Regions from separate parts of the Nocardioides sambongensis genome, predicted to be linked through region 1. Evidence: predicted binding sites of a transcription regulator. Region 1 holds the regulator's gene; the other holds the start of a gene.
The links. The regulator LexA, encoded in region 1, represses DNA repair genes until DNA is damaged. The targets are predictions, from matches to a motif close to TCGAACANNTGTTCGA.

Region 1 (3,403 bases):
ATCGGTAGTGCCGCGCGGCCAGGTGGTCCAGGCGGGAGGTCTGCACGGTGCGGACCCGCTTCTTGGTCAGCTTGACCCGCTTGCTCAGCGGGGCGGTCGGGTACTTGTTCGCCGCGGCCTCGTCGTACGTCCGGTTCGGTCGCCGGTTGTCGGCCGCGAACCGCGGGAAGACCCGGTTGAGTGTCGTGCCGCGGGCCGCGAGCGCCTTCTCGACGCCCTGCACGCTGTAGTAGCCCTTCGCGCCCGCGCCGTCGTGCGCGAGGGACTCCCACAGCTCGCGGATCAGGTCGGGCAGCCCGGCGGTGGCGGCAGGGTAGCGGTCGGTCAGGTAGCGGAAGAAGATCCAGGTGCCGTAGTGGGCGGACCCGCCGAAGGTGTCGAGCGACTGCGCCGGACGCCCGAGCGGCCCGTAGCGCAGGTAGTTCACGTTGTCGTTGACGTCGTCGTAGAGGTAGTCCTCGGCCCACGTCGCGGTCGCTTCGAGGATCCAGGAGTCCTCGTCCACGTCGTAGGCGTACTGCACGGCGTGGAAGTACTCGTGGGCCGCCGTCACCTGCATGTTCCCCAGCGGCGTGTGCGCGGGGAACTCGCTGGCGGCGTAGTCGTTGTCGAGGACGCAGTAGGCCCAGCTCGCGACGTGCGCGGTGCCGTCCTGGTCGTCCTCGAGGACAGCCGGGTCGTCGGTGGTGCAGTAGCCGTAGAGGCCCTGCTGGCCGATCTCGCCGAGGTAGATGTCGGGCAGGTCGTTGCCGCCGAGCCCGTCGTCGGAGACCACGCTGCGATAGCCCGCGTCGGCGTAGGTGCCCACCACGTGGCTCATCTCGGCGAGCACGACCTCGACGTAGTCGGGGATGCCGTCGCCGGCGGTGCCGTCCCACGCGCCGCCCGGGCCGTCGTCCTCGGTGGGGACCGCGTTGTAGCTGTCGCCCTTCTCGCCGGCGCCGAGGGCCGATCCCTTGTTCACCCAGTGCACGCAGACCACGTCGGAGCAGGTGCTCTTCGGGGTCGCGGCCTCGCGGTAGCAGGTGACGTCGCCATAGGTGCCGTGCAGCGAGCACTTGCCGGTGCTGCCGTCGCCGGCAGGTCGGGCCAGCAGCCGCTCCGCCTCCGCCCGCTCCTCGCCGGTCAGCGAGCTGGCGCGCACCGCCAGGTCGCGCAGCGCCAGGGTCAGGTCGGACTCGGTCACCGTGCTGGTCGCGCCGTCGGCGGTGGTGGTGCCGGGATCGGCCAACGTCTCGGGCGTGGCAGTGCCGTCCTCGAGCAGGTCCTCCACCGTTGCCAGCGCGTCCTCGGCCAGGGCGGTCGGCTCACCCGGTGCCGCAGGATCGGCCGGGTCCGTCGGCGAGCTGCTCAGCCCGGGGTTGTCCATCGGGGTCGGTGCAGCCACGCCTGCAGGCATGCCGATCAGGACGAGGGCGGCGGTGGTGGCGAAGGCGGCACCGATGGACGCCGTACGACGAGAGCGCAACGTGGGACTGCTTTCGCTGGGGGAGCAGACGGAGGAGGGACCGCCTGAGCCTACGCAGCCGGTCCCTCCAACTCCATCTGACGCGACACCCGGGGCCACCCGGACGGGCGACCGGGGTGTCGCGTCAGACCCGACGCAGCACCGCGGTGACCTTGCCGAGGATGGTGGCGTGGGTGCCGTCGATCGGGTCGAACGACGCGTTGTGCGGCAGCAGCCAGACCTTCCCCTCCTTGCGCTGGAACGTCTTGACCGTCGCCTCGCCGTCGATCATCGCGGCCACGATCTCGCCGTTCTCCGCGGTGTTCTGCTGGCGGATCACCACGTAGTCGCCGTTGCAGATGGCAGCGTCGATCATCGACTCGCCACTGACCTCGAGCAGGAAGAGTTGACCGTCGCCGACGAGCTGGCGCGGGAGCGGGAAGACGTCTTCGACGCGCTCCTCGGCGAGGATCGGTCCGCCGGCGGCGATCCGCCCGACGACCGGGACGTTGGTGGCCTGCGGGTTGGCATCGCCGACGCCGGTCTCGTCGACGCTGCTCTCCTCGGCCCCGGAGATGGAACGGCGTGCCGCCATCACCTCGGGCAGGAACACCTCGATCGCGCGGGGGCGGTTCGGGTCGCGCTTGAGGAAGCCCTTCTCCTCCAGCATCCGCAGCTGGTGGGCCACGCTCGAGGTGCTGGTGAGGCCCACCGCCGCGCCGATCTCGCGCATGCTGGGCGGATAGCCGCGGACCTCGATGGAGTCCTTGATGGTGGCCAGGATCCGCTGCTGACGCGGGGTGAGGCCGGTGGCGTCCGGCGGGCCGTCGGGGAACTCGCGCACGGCTGCCTTGCCGGGAGTCTTCTTGCCCGTCATCGGATCCTCCTGGGAGTGCTGGGTGCCGTGCTGGCGCAGCGTCGGGACAGCCGTGGGGCGGAGCGAGCTGCGGGCCGGCTCGTGTGTCGACGGTAGCGCCCATCCGCGACTCGGATCAAACACCTGTTCGAAGCGGGCGTGTCGGCGCCGCGGTCGCTCGTCGCCGCCCCGAGCGGTCGCCGGTCGCCGCCGTAGGGTTCGAACATCGATTCGAACAACCTCTTGACCTCGTTCGAACAGATGATCTAACGTCGTACAGGTGTTCGATTCGAACTGATGGTCGAGAGGCCCGCCGGACTTCCCGTCGGACGCAGTCCGCGGGATCTGTCGGGGGCCTTCGCCAGAGTCTCGATCGCACGCCAACCGACCCGAGGTTCCGCTCGCGGAGCCACTTCCCCCGGAGGTCACCATGAGCACGATCACCCTTTCCCCCGTTTCCCGTACGACGCCGGCCCGCGACGTCCGCCGTGCGACGAGCTCACGCCGACCGGGTGTCCGGCTCACCCGCCGCGGGCGTGCCGTGGTCTTCGCGCTCGGGCTGATGGTCGCCTTCGGCCTCGGCATCTGGCTGGCCTCCGGCTCGATCGCCACCTCCGAGCAGGGAGAGGCGCCGGTCGAGGTGGTCACCGTCGGGCACGGCGACACGCTGTGGGAGATCGCGAGCGACGCCGCGGCGAGCACCGGCGACGGCGACGTCCGCTCGGTGATGGACCGCATCCAGGAGCTCAACGCCCTGGACTCGAGCGTGGTCTACGCCGGTCAGGACCTGCGCGTCCCGACCGAGTGACGGTTGACGGCTGAGGCGCCACGGGCCCTCGCCACCAAGACTCGTGTCCATCGCTTCGACCCCGGTGGACGCAGGGGCCCTGCCAAGGCCCACAGGGGAAGACGAGGGGCGGGATCGCCGAGATCCCGCCCTCGCGCTGTTCGCTGGGTCCGAGGTCGCACCCTCGGTGATCGCCGCGGCGTTCAGCGCGACGCGCGCCGCCCGCCCTTGGGTGTCGAGGGGTCGCGCTTCGGTCGTGGCTCCGGTGCGTGAGTCAGTCCGAGCGCGCGGGAGAGGCGCACGATGAGCATGA
Region 2 (3,403 bases), 570 kb from region 1:
GTCCGCTTCTATCTGGGCGACCCGGCACGTGGCGGCTATCAGATCGCCGAGTCGAAGGTGACCAGGACGATCGAGAGCCGCGACGACGCCGTAGCCACCGCCCGGTGGACGCCGCCGGCGAACTTCGCCGGCCAGCTGGGACAACCGATCTATGCCGTCATCGACCCCGACGACGAGTTCGACGAGGTCCTCGACTGGGAGGCCCCCATCTCGCTCGTCGACCGCAGCCTGAACGGCACGCTGACCTCGGCGATCTCCCGGAACGTCGCCGGGGAGCCGGTGTCGGTGCTGCGCACCACGACCGACCACGGACTCGCCGTCGGCGACCCGGTCACCGTGAGGGGCGTGCCGGGCTACGGCGCGACCGACGAGCCGGTCCTGGCCGTCACACCGACGACCTTCACCATCGCCTCACCGGCTCGCCGGGCTCCGTCGACCGCGAGCGGCCGCTGGTCCTCGGCGCAGGAGTCGAGCTGCTCGACCAACAACCCCTGGTACGGCAACGCGACGCTCGACTACTACACCTTCGGCGACGACGAGGAGTTCCTGTCCAGGTGTCCGACGACCAACAACGAGGCCTACTTCCTCACGCCACGGATCGAAGGCAATCGGGCCGGCGTGCCACGCAGCGCGCTCAGCGTTCGCGGTTCTCGCGTGCGCACCACCAAGGATCGCCGATCGGTCGCGGTCGACGTACGGTCCGGGACACGGCTTCTCGGCGAATGGATCGAGGCCCGCGTCTGGATCTGCACGTCCCCGAACCGCTCGTGCTCGCCGCAACTGGCCGGATCCGTCGGTCAGTATCAGCGACGGGTCACGGTCAGCATCGGTGCCGGCGACTGGCGGACGATCCGCGTGCCGCTCGGACGGACCGCGTTGAAGAAGGGGCGTCACTACCGGATCGGGGTGCAGGTCGTGCCACTGACGACCTGGGAGCGTCCCCCCGGACCTGGCCTGCACTCCGTGGCCATGGGGAGCCTGGCGGACAACCAGACGATTGCGTGGGTGCGAGCGAGGTAGTCGTCATCACCGTTGCCGACGCTGCGCGCAGTCGATGCAGCAACGAGCCTCGGGTCGTGCCTCCAGGCGGCCCCGGGGATGGTGCGATCGCAGGACTCGCAGACCCCGTAGGTGCCCGCGTCGACCCGCGCGAGCGCTGCGTCGAGCTCGTCGAGGTGCGCGCGTGCCTGGCGGATGAGCGCGTCGACCTGGGAGCGCTCGAAGGCGATGGTCGCGCCTTCCGGGTCGTGTTCGTCGTCCGCATTGGTGTCGCGGGACGCGGCGACCACCGCCCCGTGGTCGGTGGTGAGGCCGGTCAGGCGGCTCACGGTGTGGTCCCGCTCGGCCTCGAGACGTCGGCGGGTCCCCGGGTCATCCATGGTGGGTGTTCGGACCATCGGGGTGGTCCCCCGCCACGCGAGTGGCGTCGAGGGCCTCCAGACGTGCGACCTCGGCACGTTGCTCGTCGCCGACGATCGCTCCGATGCGCACCATGGTCCGACGGTAGCCGTGCTGACCGGCAGGTGCAGCCGGGCGCAGGGGAGAGGTCCCGTCCTGCCCAGTGGTCACAGGCCGGGCCAGTGACCTGCGGACGATCTGTGGAAAACAGGCTCTGACCTGCGGGAACGATTCCACAAACCTCCCGGCAGGGGTCGAACTGGTGTTCGACATCACGTAGAATCGGGGCATCTGCTGCACCTGTCTCGGAAGGTTCTCCCGATGTCGCTGACCGGCACCCGCACCCCGTTGGGCGAGGCGGTCGCGGTGTGCCGGGACGCGTTGGGTGAGGTCGCGGAGCGTCAGCCCGGGTTCCTCACCGTGCCCGAACGGGAAGAACTGTTGAGGGGTTGGTGGCGCTCGAGGCGCAGGTCGTCGAGCTGCGGATGCGGGTCCTGGCCGCGTCGACTGATATCGCCTCGACCCATGGGGCGCGGGATGTCGCCGGCTGGGTGGCGCTGCGGACCGGCACCGACCCCGGCCGGCTGCGTGCGGAGTCGAAGGTCGCCACCGCGATCGACGAGTCCTGGCCGCGGGTGGGGGCAGCGATGGCCCGCGGCGCACTGTCCCTGGAACAAGCCCGGGTGATCACCACCGGACTGGACGCCCTGCCGGCCCGGATCGACACCAAGGCGCGGCAGCGGGCCGAGACCGACCTCGTCGCTCTCGGCGCCGGCGACCGGCCCGGGGTCCCCGAGGGCGGGTTCGGTCCGAAAGAGCTACGCCGCCTCACGGACCGGATCCTCGACGTCGTGGCCCCGAGATCGCCGAAGAGGAAGACGCCAAACGCCTCGCCGCCCTCGAAGCCGCCGCGCACGCCAAGACCAGCCTTCGGATCCGGTCCCTGGGCGACGGGCTGACCCGGATCACCGCCCTGGTCCCCGACCCGGTCGCGGCACGGTTGGCGACCTACCTCGACGCCTACACCTCACCCCGCCACCACGCCTCCGACCAGGACGCAAGAACGGGCGCCAACCCAGACGCCGAACGTCTGCCGCAACACCACGCCCGCGGCCTGGCGTTCGGAGCACTTCTGGAGCACCTCGACCCTGCGCATCTGCCGGCGCATGGTGGGGACGCGACCACCGTGGTCGTCACCATCGACCACACCCAGCTCACCCGCGACCTCGCCACGGCCGGACTCCTCGACCCCAGCCACGACACCGACGGGGAGCAGCGGATCAGCGCCCACGCAGCCCGACGCCTGGCCTGCACCGCCAAGATCCTCCCCGCCGTCCTCGGCGGCAAGTCCGAACTCCTCGACCTCGGCAGATCCCGCCGGCTGTTCACCACAGCCCAACGCACCGCACTACGACTCCGGGACAAGACCTGCCGCGGCGAGGGTTGCACCATCCCAGCCCGGTGGTGCGAAGCCCATCATCTGGACCCCTGGTCGAAAGGCGGCCGCACCGACCTCGCCGACGGGGTGTTGCTCTGCTCCTTCCACCACCACCGCGAACACGACCCCACCTACACCACCACCCGGCTCCCCAACGGCGACCGCAGATACCACCGACGGACCTGAGCCGCCACGGACAAGGGCTCGCGCCTCACCCAGCCGCGCAGAACCCCGAGGACGCCTTCTTCAGCCGCGTCTTCGACACCGGCGAGCGCCCGGTGTCGCTCGGGAACGCCCGCACCCAGTCGGAGTAGAACTTGGTGGTGTTGTGCTCGCCCCGACCGCCTTCCATGCTGTAGCGGATCACCAGGGGCTTGTTCCGGAGCCCCTTCGTGGTGGGCATCGTGGCGACCGGCTGGCTGTTGATGAACCAGGTGATCCGGTTGGAGCGCACCTCGCCGGCGAGCAAGGGGCCCATCGTCGACCACCCCTTGATCGTCTTCGACCGCTTCCAGTACTGGCCGTTGCGGGCCAGGCCGTAGGTGACCGTGTTGCTGTGGGCCCTCC

Region 2: a site for LexA is predicted at 1,653-1,668, ahead of FIV43_RS23235 (DUF222 domain-containing protein). Genes of this name have one in related genera too.

What each region holds. Positions count from the first base shown of each region.
Region 1 covers NZ_CP041091.1:2,738,248-2,741,650, reverse strand. Annotated here, with positions in the region: gene FIV43_RS12960 (MXAN_6640 family putative metalloprotease) at 1-1,387, opposite strand, end outside; gene lexA (transcriptional repressor LexA) at 1,593-2,324, opposite strand; gene FIV43_RS12950 (LysM peptidoglycan-binding domain-containing protein) at 2,734-3,111, shown strand; gene FIV43_RS12945 (hypothetical protein) at 3,294-3,403, opposite strand, start outside.
Region 2 covers NZ_CP041091.1:3,310,640-3,314,042, reverse strand. Annotated here, with positions in the region: gene FIV43_RS15595 (S8/S53 family peptidase) at 1-1,020, shown strand, start outside; gene FIV43_RS23240 (hypothetical protein) at 1,372-1,494, opposite strand; gene FIV43_RS23235 (DUF222 domain-containing protein) at 1,851-2,357, shown strand; gene FIV43_RS23230 (HNH endonuclease signature motif containing protein) at 2,399-3,022, shown strand; gene FIV43_RS15580 (hypothetical protein) at 3,048-3,403, opposite strand, start outside.